DNA from 2 places in the Caldanaerobacter sp. genome. Region 2 is predicted to be linked to the other one. Evidence: a T-box and tRNA genes for the amino acid it is inferred to sense, from the RefSeq annotation. Region 2 holds a T-box; the other holds one or more tRNA genes.
What was found. A T-box is a leader RNA that pairs with one kind of tRNA and senses whether it is charged. The one in region 2 lies ahead of metG (methionine--tRNA ligase), so its partner is inferred to be a tRNA-Met.
Positions count from the first base shown of each region.

Region 1: it encodes a tRNA-Met, which carries the amino acid that the T-box ahead of metG (methionine--tRNA ligase) is inferred to sense. The anticodon was not compared.

Region 1 is NZ_JBNATX010000060.1:9-5,971, forward strand. It holds partial or broken gene ACPLVE_RS10725 (carbohydrate ABC transporter permease) at 1-741, shown strand, start outside; gene ACPLVE_RS10730 (hypothetical protein) at 810-1,430, shown strand; tRNA gene ACPLVE_RS10735 (tRNA-Met) at 1,710-1,786, opposite strand; tRNA gene ACPLVE_RS10740 (tRNA-Met) at 1,792-1,868, opposite strand; tRNA gene ACPLVE_RS10745 (tRNA-Leu) at 1,873-1,962, opposite strand; gene ACPLVE_RS10750 (DUF3006 domain-containing protein) at 2,210-2,437, shown strand; gene ACPLVE_RS10755 (ComEC/Rec2 family competence protein) at 2,444-3,370, shown strand; gene ACPLVE_RS10760 (B3/B4 domain-containing protein) at 3,409-4,113, opposite strand; gene ACPLVE_RS10765 (Gfo/Idh/MocA family protein) at 4,307-5,293, opposite strand; gene ACPLVE_RS10770 (adenosylcobinamide amidohydrolase) at 5,358-5,936, shown strand; gene ACPLVE_RS10775 (folate family ECF transporter S component) at 5,954-5,963, opposite strand, start outside.
Region 2 is NZ_JBNATX010000002.1:152,632-160,743, forward strand. It holds gene ACPLVE_RS02090 (hypothetical protein) at 1-164, opposite strand, end outside; gene rsmA (16S rRNA (adenine(1518)-N(6)/adenine(1519)-N(6))-dimethyltransferase RsmA) at 234-1,040, opposite strand; gene ACPLVE_RS02100 (3D domain-containing protein) at 1,079-2,095, opposite strand; gene ACPLVE_RS02105 (TatD family hydrolase) at 2,232-2,996, opposite strand; gene metG (methionine--tRNA ligase) at 3,007-4,920, opposite strand; T-box leader at 4,972-5,205, opposite strand; gene ACPLVE_RS02115 (CCA tRNA nucleotidyltransferase) at 5,271-6,671, opposite strand; gene ACPLVE_RS02120 (spore maturation protein) at 6,746-7,267, opposite strand; gene ACPLVE_RS02125 (nucleoside recognition domain-containing protein) at 7,273-7,857, opposite strand; gene ACPLVE_RS02130 (AbrB/MazE/SpoVT family DNA-binding domain-containing protein) at 8,036-8,112, shown strand, end outside.

The DNA.
Region 1 (5,963 bases), on a different contig from region 2:
AAATTTGTCGGACCAAATAATTACCTGCAAGGAGTTTCAGACCCTTTGTTTATAGTGGCGGTAAAAAACACCTTTTATTTTGTCATATTAGCTGTATTTTTTGAAACATTTTTGGGTTTAACTTTGGCTCTATTTTTTAGTTCATTGAAATCAAGATATGAGAAATTGCTGAGGGGCATAGTACTTATCCCGATGCTACTTCCCCCTATCACAGTAGCACTGACATGGAAAATGATGTATGACTATAATTACGGAGTAATAAACTTTTTTATAAAACTATTTGGGGGAAAAGCGATAGAATGGCTAAATTCACCTAAAATCGCCTTGTTTTCTATAATATTGACAGATATTTGGCAGTGGTCTCCTTTTGCCTTTTTAGTAATATTTGCTTATTTACAAGCTTTACCACAAGATATATATGAAAGCGCAGATGTAGATGGTGCTAATTATCTTCAAAAACTGAGATATATTACTTTGCCTTTGATAAAACCAGCAATATTTTTAACAGCTCTTTTAAGGACAATAGATACTTTTAGGGTGTTTGACAAGGTTTATGTGATGACAGGAGGAGGCCCCGGCAATTCTACAGAGACCATAAGCTTTTATATATACAGAAACGCTTTCAGATATTTTCAAATAGGTTATTCTTCCTCCATAGCCATAATAATGGTTGTAATTGTTTTATTATTTTCTATGCCGTATATAAGAAATCTCATGAAATCTATCTCACAACAAGCGTAAAGTTAATAAAACAATTAAGGATTTTTGTAGGTATATCATAAGATATCAATATTTAAGGAGAAGTTTTTATGAAAAAATTGTCAATATTTTTAATGGCGATAGTGCTATTAATTTCGTCTTTAGCTTTTAATTACACAAATGCATATGCCATTGATGCAGATTTGTACAAACCTGCTGTATACTATCCCTACTTGTGGAAGCTTGGAGGACTCAATTTACATGATAATCCAAACTGTGTAAATTATCATATTTTTACATCGAAACAAGAACTTCAAGATTATCTTTATCAGACAGAAGGATGGGACCAGAGGCAAGCTTCAGATGCAGCTGACTTTGTTTTCAGAATAAAAAATTCCACAGTAGCATATGTGTATACTTACATATGGTATTACAATGAATACTGGAATTCTTTTCATGATAATTATTTTATGTACAGAGAAGGACCCGATACAGAGGCAGTCGTAGTAGGGGTATCTTCTTTGGGTGCGGTAACATCTTTTGTGACCCATCCTCATTATACACTTCAAAAATATGATAACCCGGCTATTATAGATCAAACTCATCCAATTCTATATTTGAGAGGGGCGCATCATGGTCCATATCAAACCTCTGGCATAGGAAATACTTTTAGATATTGGGGATATAACTACAATTTACTTTACTATTATCCAGCAATAATTGAATATTAGAAAAAGAGTATATATGCTAAGGTCATATAACTGTCTATACAATAGCATTTAATTTCTAAGCCTCTGCCGGACTTTTAAGCAGAGGCTTTCTTTATAACCTATTATTCAAGCAAAAAAATGTTGAAATAAAAAATCTATAAAAAGGATGGTTTAGGAAGATATAATGAAAGATAGTTAAAGAATAGCTAAAATATAAAAGCCAGAATAAAATATTCGTCTACCGTGATAGAATTAAAGCCCATTTCAGGCTTTCGGTAGACGATATAGTTTGCGCATAGATGGTAGCGGCGAGTGGATTCGAACCACCGACACTGCGGGTATGAACCGCATGCTCTAGCCACCTGAGCTACGCCGCCATGTTTGGTTGCGGGGGTGGGATTTGAACCCACGACCTCCGGGTTATGAGCCCGACGAGCTACCGGACTGCTCCACCCCGCGCCAGTGGTGCCGGAGACCGGACTTGAACCGGTACGGGCTTATTCAGCCCCCAGGATTTTAAGTCCTGTGCGTCTGCCAGTTCCGCCACTCCGGCGGAATCCCTTTGGACAGTATTAATTATATTATATAAGCTTTTTTAAGTCAATAGTTATTTTCTCCAAAGCTCCTGTTTGTTATGAATAAAGGCATAAGTTTGCTTCTGCCTTTGAATTAAGTGAGACAGGAGTTTATAATTATTATAGAAAGATCTATGTGGTCACAAGGAAATTTTTCACTTTTTTCTCTACACTCAAACAGAACTAGTGTCAGTAAATTATTTAGTATGATATGGAGGGATAAACGTGTGTGATGAAAATTCTGAATATTGTATAGTAGATCGGTTTGAAGAGGAATGGGCAGTAATAGAGTATAAAAATAAAACCTTTAATTTTCCAAAAGTTCTTCTTCCATTAAACGTAAAGGAAGGAGATGTAATTAAATTTGAAGTCATGGTAGATGAAGAAGAGACAAAAAGAAAGAAGGAAAGGATTAAAAAGCTTGCAGATGAGCTTTTTACAGAGGAGGAATAGTAGCACATGTTTAGACGGAGAATGGCAGTAATTTTTGCAGTAATGCTTTTAATCTTTATTTTTTCCGGATGTACGTTTTTTCCAGATAGTGAGTTTTCAAATGCTCAGAAATCTTATGACTCAATTACCGACAATTGTCAATTGCCAGCAATTTCAAGTGAAGATTTATCCTCTAAGCTAATTGTCAGTTTTATAGATGTAGGGCAGGGAGACAGCATATTTATAAAAACCCCTTCTGACAAGGCAATGCTAATAGATGCTGGTACTCCTGAGATGGGGGAAAGGGTGGTTAATTATATAAAAAAACAGGGCGTAAGGAAGATAGATGTATTGGTGGGCACGCACCCTCACACTGACCACATAGGGGGTATTCCGGAAGTAATTCAAAATTTTGATATAGGTAAATTTTATATGCCAAAAATAACTACGACTACTAGTGCATTTGAGAATGTATTAAAAGCGGCAAAAGCAAAAAAATTGCCAATATACGTGGCAAAGGCAGGGGTAACACTTTATTTAGGAACGGACATAGAGGCTAAAATGCTTGCTCCAAACAGCTCTTACTATGAAGATTTAAATAACTACAGTGCAGTTATAAAAATAACTTATGGGGATACTGCATTTCTATTTACGGGTGATGCAGAAAAAGAATCGGAAAGAGAAATGCTTGCCGAAAACTATAATTTAAAGGCGGACGTACTAAAAGTAGGGCATCATGGAAGTTCTTCATCTTCTTCATGGAGTTTTCTTAAAGAAGTGAGGCCCAAATATGCAGTTATCTCCTGCGGGAAAAATAATGAATACGGCCATCCCCACAGAGAGACTCTGGAAAAATTAAGTGAATTGGGGATAACCGTATACAGGACAGATGAATGTGGCACAATTGTGGCAGTAAGTGATGGAAAGAGAGTATCTTTTTTTAGAATCAAATAGGGTATAGCGTAAAATAGTTTATAAAATATTGGTAGGATTTAGTCTATTTCGATGAAAGGATTGCTCGAGTCAAGGAAAAATGCTGATGTTTTGGTGCCAAAAAATTTTTCAAAATAGAAAGCTATTTCATCTCTTGCTTTTAAAACAGCATCTTTATTGCAATTTGTAAAGCCATCTATAGGGATGAAAATATCGGTGCTTTCCTCAGTTATTTTTCCAATTTCTGATTGGCGCCAGATCCACCTGCGAGTTTTTATCATTTTTTCGTCGGCATATACCAGTTCTCCTTTTTCTACATATTCGGGCTCAGTTTGGCCAAAGGGCACAAAAGGTTCTCCTCCTTTTGTAAAACCCACTTTAAGATTTCCCTCTGCCTTTTTAAGGTCATGGGCTCCAATTGGAAGAGTGTATTTTAAGGACATGGCATTCACGAGATTTACTACATTGTTAATAGCAGGGATTTGCCCGTTTTTTAGGGCACGTGCTGTCAAGGCTTCTACAGAACAAGGGAATTTATTAGGATTTATTCCTAACTTCTTAAAAGCCTCTCTATAACAAAGAATATCGGGGTGTTTTTTTATATTAGCACCTGAAAATTTTTCTATCGTAAATTTAATACTTTCGTCAAGTAATGCAAGAATTTCATCATTTGTTCCGTGATTGTCTACTTCCTTTGCTACAATTACGCCAAAACAAACATTAGGCAAAACTTTGAAAACTTCCTCTTCAATTATGAATTTCATTGTTTATTCTCTCCTTTACACTTTAACAGTAAGATATTTAGGGAAGCTTTTTCTATTTGCATTTATATTTTGGGGATTTAATGTAAATATACGACATAATAGAAATTAATCCTTCTTGCAAGAAACAAAATTTGTACTATTTTAACTTTCTATATAAAGCCTAATTATTTCTAAGTAAAAATGAGTTTTAAATTTATCTAGTAGATGATTTTAAGGACCTGGCTTTTAGAGAGACTTCTAAAGCTTTTCTTGCAATATAAAGGTTTGCAGTTATTTCATGGCTAGGATTTTCAATGGCTTTTAGAAGGTCTTGGAAAGCTTTTTGGACAAGTTCAGAGAAAACTTCATTTTTTTCTCTTTTTAATTTGTATTCTTTAGTGATAACTTGTCCTTCTTCAATCTTTTCCAGCTTAAAAGAAAGTGGGAGCCATCCCTCAAAGGTTATATATCCCTTTTCAAAAGCGATTCCTCCAAAATTTTTTTCAAGTAATCCAGGTTTGTCAAAACAGTGATAGAATTCTCCATAAGCATCTATTTGAGGAAAGTGCACAATGCTCATGTCTTCATAAGGGTCATGGCCAAAAGTGGCTACAGGCTTTGGAGTGTCCTCTAAAAGCCAGGAAAACAAATCGTAAAAATGTCCCCCGTGTTCTACAAGTATCCCTCCGCTTTTTTCTTCTTTCCAGAACCAGTGGTCAGGGTTAAGTCCTTCACTGCTGGCAAAATTGTAAAACCATACTTTTTTAATCTTGCCCATGTCGGGATTTTCTTTTATGCAGTTTTTCAATTTATAATAAAGTTGATGATAGCGCATTATATAGTCTACCACGGCTTTTACGCCTGCTTTTTCTACTTCTGAGATTATTTCGTCAGCTTGCTTAAGACTTAAAGCTAGAGGTTTTTCTATAAACAAATGCTTTTTATTTTTAGCTGCTGCTACGGCAATGCTGTGGTGAGAATCAGGTGGAGTTAAAACCAGTACTACATTTACCTCAGGGTCTGATATAAGTGTCTGCCAGTCTGTGGTCCAGTTGGGGATGTTCATACTTTGAGCAAAATTTTTTAGTTTCTCGGGATTTACACCTGATACCCCGTATATTTCTACATTTGGTATTTTTGATATGGACCTTAGTACAAAACTTCCGAAAGCCCCATAGCCTACAGCAGCTACTTTAACCATATATATCCCTCCAATTCAAAATGATATAATTATCTTCAGAAATTAAACTTGGTGAGGGATGTAAATGGAAACAATAATAAAGCCTGATATAGCGATAATAAAAGGGAATTTTTATGGCTTAAGTTCAGGAATCTTAGGAGGTTTTGGAGAAGTAGATTTTGTATTTAATCATACAATTCCTAAGAAGGTGCTGGATGAATTTGATAAATTGGATCCAAAAGAGTACGTCAAAAAAGTTGCGGAAGATAATGGGATAGAAGGAAAGTACTTTGGGCTTATAACGGCTGTCTCTATGGAAAGATTAAGAGTTGTTAAGAGAAATGAAGTTACAGCATTTATAACTGCTGGTGTTAAAAACCATAACCAGAAAATAAACGCAGGAACCATCAATATTATACTACACTTAGAAGCAAATTTGCAAGACAGTGCCCTTATAAATGCTATAATCACAGCTACAGAGGCAAAGAGTATGGCGCTTCTCGAATTAGGGTATGACTTTACTGGGACAAGCACTGATGCAGTGGTAGTAGTTAGAGATAGAAATTGCAGTAAATTTTATGAATACGCAGGGCCAGAGAGTACTCTTGGCAAGTTCATATGGGAAGCGGTAAAAGAAGGAGTGAAAAGAAGTCTAAAAGATTGAAAGCGGGGGAACCCCGCTTAAAATTTT
Region 2 (8,112 bases):
TAAGAAAAAGCGGGATTCAAGTTTTGGAGAGCAGCAGTTATTCTCCCTCTATTACCTTTAAATTCTAACTTTACATACCCCGATACTTCCTTTCCCCCAAAAGAACAGCCCTTATCTTCCGGATTCAATACCACATAAGACCTTTTATATATGTTCACTGGCATTTTCAAATCCCCCTCATTTTCACTAAAATACCTCTGGCACTACATATTATGAAATGAGGGAAAATATTATTACTTTTTCGTAAGAAAGTAAAGAGCATTTGCTAAATCTGCAAACTGCTCTATTGAGAGGATTTCTCCTCTTACTTGAGGAGAAATTTTTGCTACTAGAAAAGCCTTATCTAAAATCTCTTTTGGAAATCCAAGGACTTTTAAAGAATTAGATAAAAATTTTCTCCTCTGTCCAAAAGCGGCTCTAACCACATTAGAAAAGAGTTTTTCATCCTTTACATCTACCAATGGCTTGTCATATATTTTTAATTTCAAAAGAGTAGACTCTACTTTTGGAGGAGGAACAAAGACCTTCGGCGAAAGATTAAACAGTATCTCTGGTTTGGCTTTGAAATTTACAAAAATAGTAAGCATCCCATAATCCTTCGTACCGGGCTTAGCGCATATTCTCTCTGCTACTTCTTTCTGAACGAGTATAGTCATCTCTTTTACTAATTTGCATTCAATCATTTTCATTATTATAGGGGAAGTTATGTAATAAGGGAGGTTAGCCACTACTTTAAAAGGCTTCCCTTCAAAATGCTCTTCGGAAACCTTATAAAGGTCTACTTCAAGTATATCCTCATTTATTATGACCAGGTTTTCATACATTTTCAATTTTTCTTTTGTCAATTCAAATAATTCCTTATCTATCTCGAAAGATACTACTTTTTTAACCTTTCTTGCAAGCTCTTCCGTTAAGCCTCCGTGGCCGGTACCCACTTCTAAAACAAAATCCTGCTCTCCTACCCCTGAAGCTTTTACAATTTTAGAAAGCAGATTTCTGTCAAATATGAAATTTTGTCCCCATTTCTTCTTTGCCTTCATATCTCCACCTCAAAAAATTAGGCAGGGGAATCCCTGCCTTATTGAAGAATGTAGACTTTGACGTATCTCCTACCCCAATTCCTAACTTCTTCTCGAGTAGGGAAATACACGTCAATTCGATTGCCCTTTATAGCCCCTCCAGTATCAGCTGCAATGCAAAAACCATATCCTTCCACGTATAATCTTGTTCCCAATGGTATGACCCTGGGGTCCACAGCGACTACTCCCCTTTTAGCCACCATCCCACTCGCCGTAATGCCATAATCGGGGTCTCCAGGTCTTTTACCCGTACTCTCTTCACTGCTATCATAAGCTGTTGCTAGCATTGTCTTGACTTCCCTGTATCTTATTACTTCTCCTCTAGAAGTAGTAAAAACCCCTATGGTCCCGACGCGCACAATTTGGGGAACGGGGTTTTTTATCACTTTTTCCTCTATTACGTTTCTCGCCACTTCTTTCCCATTTTCATATGTTACCTTAATGAATCTTAGCTTTTTCCCCATTTCCCCTTGCTGTGCTATTCTGGTCTGGCCCCTTTCCATAGTATAGTCTTTTTCTGTCTTTGTATCATAAGGTATGTCTATTTCTTCAGTTATGACCTTTTCTGTAACTTTCGTTATGTCGATATACATGTAAGCGAACACCGGAGTATCCAAATCCATATTGATTTTATCTTGTGGCCCCAGTATTATCCCTTTTTCAAAAAGCAAGTCTTTTATCGTGGAAGCTGCTGAATATACATTTTCAAGTTTGCCACCAATATTTAACGTAACAGGTACTGCTCTTTTGATTGTAACTGTCATTCCATTTTTAAGCGGTGTATCAAGCGAAGGCATAACTACATCTTCTTGTCTAAGTTCAATCCCTTTTTCCTTAAGCAAATCTCCAACCGTAGACGCAAATGTAGTTACAACTGTTTTTCTATTCTCATCCTGAAGGGTTATTTGCTTCCTCAAATTCCCATAGGCCAAAATGCCAAAGGCCCCAAAAGCGACTGCTACCAGTGTTACAAGGGCAACCGGCTTAAGTCGCCTTCTAAGGTCATCTGTCTCCATCCCATACCCTCCTGTTAAAAATTTGGTTTAGGGGAGTCGTAAGTAATTTTAATTCAATTAAATCGATTTGTCAAATTTTTATACATGATTTTTCAGTTATGTAATTATTATACGCAATTTTCTCATTTTTGATACGTCAGGAGGGTAAATTAAAAAGCCTTATGGCATTTTGTGAGGTCCTCTCACATACTTCTTCATAGCTTATTTCTTTGATTTCAGCAATTTTTTGTGCAACAAACTTAACATAGCAGGGCTTGTTTCTTTTTCCTCTATAAGGCTCTGGGGTTAAATAGGGGCTATCTGTTTCAATCAAAAGCCATTCAAGAGGAGCCTCCTTTGCCACTTCTCTCACTTTTTTGGCATTCTTGAAAGTGACAGTCCCTGAAAGAGAAATATAAAAATTCATTTCTATAATTTCTTTAATCATCTGAGCATCTCCAGAATAACTGTGAAATACCCCCTTTAAATCCTTGGTCCACTCTTTTTTAAGGATAGCAAGGATATCTTGGTGTGCATCTCTATCATGAATTACAATCGGAAGTTTAAGCTTTTTGGCAAGTTGTATCTGTTTTACAAAAGCTTGAATTTGAAAATCTCTTGGAGGATCGTCATAATAATAATCCAATCCAATTTCTCCTATCGCCACCACTTTCTTCTCTAAGACTAATTTTTCTATTTCATCTATTTTATCTATCTCTTTTTTTGCATCGTGAGGGTGAATTCCTACAGTCGCATATATAAAGTCGTAGTTTTGAGCGAGCTCAATGGATTTTTTAGAAGTCAATATATTGGACCCCACATTTATCAAAAATGTGAGGTCCCTCTTACACTCCTCAATTACTTTCTCCCTGTCACTCTCATACTTTTCATCTTCAAGATGAGCGTGAGAATCTATAAGCAATTTAATCACCTCAGCTAATTTTAGATCCACTTTCTATGTCCTTGTCCACTGTTAAAAGAGCCATTTTACCTTCGTTAGTAGCAGCTAAAAGCATTCCTTGAGATTCAAGTCCCATAAGCTTTTTCGGCTGTAAGTTATATACGATTATTATCTTTTTACCTATAAGCTCTTCTGGACTGTAGTGTTTCCCTATACCTCCTACAATTTGCCTTATTTCATCTCCGACTTTAAGCTTCATTTTTATAAGCTTGTCTGAACCCTCTACTTTTTCTGCTTCCAGGACCTCGGCAACTCTTAATTGAATTTTTGAAAAATCTTCTATCGTAATGTAATCCATCTTTTCTTCACCCTCTTTCGCTTTTTCTTCTGGCTTATTTCCAAGGGAAGCTAACTCTTTTTCAACATCTATTCTTGGGAAAAGAATCTCTCCTCTTTTAACTTTTATCCCTTCTTTTAATAACCCAAATTTCAGGCTTTCCCATTTCGTCAAATCCTCTGGAACCCCTAATTGCTCAAACATCTTCTTAGGAGTGTTAGGCATAAAAGGAGATATCAACACACCTATAAATCTTAAGGATTCTGCAAGGTTATATAAAACAGTGGCAAGTCTGCCCTTTTTGGATTCATCCTTTGCCAGTACCCAAGGCATGGTCTCATCAATATACTTATTAGCCCTTGATACCAGTTTCCATATCTCCACTAACGCATTAGAAAACTGCAATTTGTCCATATATTCTTCTACTTTTTTAGGCAGGCCTTGAGCTAAACCTATGAGTTCCTCGTCTATTTGCTCTTTTACAGATGGACCAGGGAGTATGCCATCAAAATATTTTTCAATCATCGTAACAGTTCGACTCAAAAGATTCCCTAAGTCATTGGCTAAATCAGAATTTATCCTGTTTATTAAGGCCTCGTTTGAAAACACACCATCAGCTCCAAAAGGAACTTCCCTTAAGAGGAAATACCTGACCGCATCAACTCCATACCTTGCCACCAGCTCCTTGGGGTCTACCACATTCCCTTTGGACTTTGACATCTTTCCTCCTTCTAGAATTAGCCATCCATGCCCAAACACTTTTTTAGGAAGGGGCAGACCCAAAGCCATAAGCATAGCAGGCCATATTATAGTGTGAAATCTCACAATCTCCTTCCCAACAAGGTGCACATCGGCAGGCCAGTACTTTCTAAATTTCTCATCGTTATCCGTCATGTACCCTAAAGCAGTGATATAGTTAGAAAGGGCATCTATCCATACGTATATCACGTGCTTAGGATCAAAAGGCACTTTTATCCCCCAGTCAAATGTACTCCTTGATACAAATAAGTCCTCTAATCCCGCTTTTATGAAGTTTATCATCTCATTTCGCCTAGATTCTGGCTGTATAAAATCCGGATGCTCCTCATAGTATTTCAAAAGCTTGTCCCCATAGGCCGAAAGCCTAAAGAAATATCCTTCCTCTGTTACTCTCTCAACTGGTCTACCACAATCGGGACATTTTCCATCTACAAGCTGGCTTTCCGTCCAGAAAGATTCACAAGGGGTACAATACCATCCCTCGTATTCCCCCTTATATATATCACCTTGTTCGTAAAGCTTAGTAAATATCTTCTGCACTATTTCCTCATGGTAAGGGTCTGTGGTCCTTATGAAATGGTCGTAACTTATGTCCATTACCTTCCACAAATCTTTTATCCATTCCACTATCCCATCCACATACTCTTTTGGAGCCATTCCCTTTTCTTTCGCGATTCTTTGAATCTTTTGGCCATGTTCGTCTGTACCTGTCAAGAACATTACATCATATCCTGTCAATCTTTTAAACCTCGCCATTGCATCGGCCGCTACCGTCGTATAAGAATGACCTATATGTAGTTTGTCACTCGGATAATATATGGGGGTGGTGATATAAAAAGTCTTTTTCATCATTACCTCCTCCTCAGATCTTATGGTAATTAAATAAAAAACTCGCCTCCGGCAAGGGGCGAGATTTTCGCGGTACCACCCTTTTTCACATGAACCTCACGGTTCATGCCTCACAGAGTGCAAATAACACTCTTCCTCTTTAACGGGAGTCCCCGGTAAAGCCTACTAACCTTCGACAATACGGCTCCGGAGCCATCTTCAGAAGCCAGAACTTTATCGGTTCTCACCTTGCCCGACTCTCTGTCAAAGTCCTCGGCTTCCTACTCTTTCCTTCATTGCCTTTTCCAAATATTCTTTTATCCTTTAATATACCCTTTATAATGATTATTGTCAACACCCTTTTTTATTATTCATATCTTCTCCACCCTCATCCTTTCCTTTATAAATTCTATGGCGTCCTCTTTCGTTTTTATCTCACCGTAAAACCTGTTTTTCCTTATTTCATAAAGTATTTGCCCAAGTTTTTTCCCATCTTTTACGTCAAAGTTTAAAATTATATCCAAAGGAGAAAGTAGTGGTTTTTCCGTTTCTTTAAACTCCACATATCGCCTTAAAAGTTTTATTATAAAATTCTCATAGCGGGGAATATCCTCTACCTTACCAAAACTTAAACGGGCGGCAGTGTAATCAGCAAGAGATACTAGCAAGATACCTATCACATTATCTTTCAAATGATAAAAGAATCTGAAAAGGGTCTTATTGTTCACCCCTTCTAAATAATAATCAAGGGGTTTTTTGTGGTAAAGTATCAGTTTCTTTAAAAGATTTATCTCTTTTCTGGGAATTTTCATGCGAGTCCCCATCTTTTTTATCATTTCGGCTCCTTTTATCTCATGATTATAAAAATGAAGTCGATTTTCTATGTCTATGTAGATAGACTCCACTTTCCCTATATCGTGAAACAAAATTGCTAACTTTATGATATCCTTGACCTTATTCTCTGAAGAAAGTGGCCTTTCTAAATAATCCCTCAAGAGGTCCGTCACATCTTTGGGAAATCTCATGGTATTTATGATATTTTCATATTCCTCTACCGCCCTTATGGAATGAATCCAAGAATTTACAAGCTGATAATAGCATTTCCCTACTTCTTTAAGTCTTGCCACTTCTTCGAATATATTTTCCATCAACCCCATCTCTTCCATAATCCTTAAGTATTTGTGGGAATCCTTCTCTTTTATTATGATGAAAATCTCATTCATTATTCTTTCGGGCGCAACATTCTTTAGTAAATGAGCTTCTTCCTTTATCTTTTTTTTAGTTTCTTCTTCTATATCGAACTTGTATGTAGCAGCAAACCTAACAGCCCGCAAGGCTCTTAGCGGATCTTCGCGGAAGGTGTAGTCTGCCACATGCTTTATTTTCCTACTTTTTATGTCTTCTAACCCTCCAAAAGGGTCTATTATGTATTCAAATTCGAAATAATCCTTTAACCTTAAAGCCATAGCATTCATAGTAAAGTCTCTATGAGCCAGATCTTGCTGTATGTTTTCGCCTCTTAGATTAGTAAAATCAAGTATTTCCTCTCCTACCAGCACTCTATATGTCCCTTTTTCTGCCATAAAAGGCACTATCTTACCTCCTAATACCTCTGCAGCCAATTTTGCAACTTCTTCCGCATCACCTAAAACCGCAAAATCATAATCTTTTGCTTCTCTCCCTAGCACCCTATCTCTTATGTAACCTCCTACAATATAGACATCATAAGCTTTTTTTCCCAACTTCCTCATTAGTCTGGGTATTGTAGCCACAGAAATCCTTCCTTTCAAAAAGGAAAATTATACTTCAATTAAAAGTATAACAAAAGGGAAAAAGTATACAAGACCTAAAAAAACACATGGCTAAAAAAAACACAGGAAATGATGGCAACTACATCGGTAAAAATTCCTGAGATAACTGCATGTCTAACATTTTTCACCCCAACAGCTCCAAAATAAACTGCAAGTACATAAAAAGTGGTCTCTGTAGACCCATACATGGCAGAAGCCATTTTGCCAATGAAAGAATCTGCTCCATGAGTTTTAATGATTTCCGTAACAATTCCTAATGCTCCACTCCCCGAAAGAGGCCTTATCAATGCAAGGGGAACAAGGTCTTCGGGCATCCCAATTATTTGTGTAAAAGGCATCAAAAAATGAGCAAAAATTTCCAGTGCCCCTGAAGCCCTCAAAACTCCGACAGCGACAAGCATCGCCAAAAGAGAAGGGAAAATCCTTATAATGACATCTATCCCTTCTCTTGCTCCTTCTACAAATACTTCGTATACCTTAGCTTTTTTTATAAGCCCATAAAAAGGAACAATAACGAGGATTAATGGAACAAGCCACTGCGCAAAAATCTCTGCCATCTTCATCACTCCTTAAACATTGGAAACCTCTCCATTAAATTATTGAAAATCAGCCCCAAAAAAAGAGCTGTAGTAGTAGAAAAAATGCTCACAATAACAAAATCCGCTGGATTTTTCGATCCAAGGGAAGCTCTTATTCCTATCATCACTGCGGGAATAAGTTGAATAGAAGCAGTGTTTATAACCAAAAATCTACACATGGCATTTGAAGCACTTTCTTTTTTGTTGAGGTCCTGTAGGTATTCCATAGCCTTGATCCCAAAGGGAGTAGCGGCATTGCCAAGCCCCAACATGTTTGCTGATATATTCATGATCATCGCAGAAATAGCAGGATGTTCTTTGGGGATCTCAGGAAAAATTCTGGTAACTACAGGTTTTAATATAATAGCAACAATATCTATCAATCCGGATTTCTCTGCGATCTTCATTATCCCAAGCCAGAGAGCCATCACTCCCAAGAGTCCTATAGAGATGCTAACAGCACTTTCCGTTGAATCGATTATAGCTTTCGAAACTTCTGCTATCCTTCCGTTTGCAATTCCGACAAATGTCCCTAAAATTATCATAAAAAACCATATATAATTCATCATAAAAAAACCTCCCATATTGCCAAAAAGTCTACTATTTTTCGCTTTTTCTTCTTATCTAATAAAATTTATGTTATTATCCTAAAAAAATTCCAAAAAGGTATTGACTTATTTTTCAAAACTTGGTATTATTATAAGTGAAGTGGAACTGTCGAAATTTGTAACTCAGGAGGGGAGAAATATGTTGAAATCCACGGGTATTGTAAGAAAAGTAGACGAATTGGGAAGGGTAGTAATACCAATTGAGCTCAGGAGGAC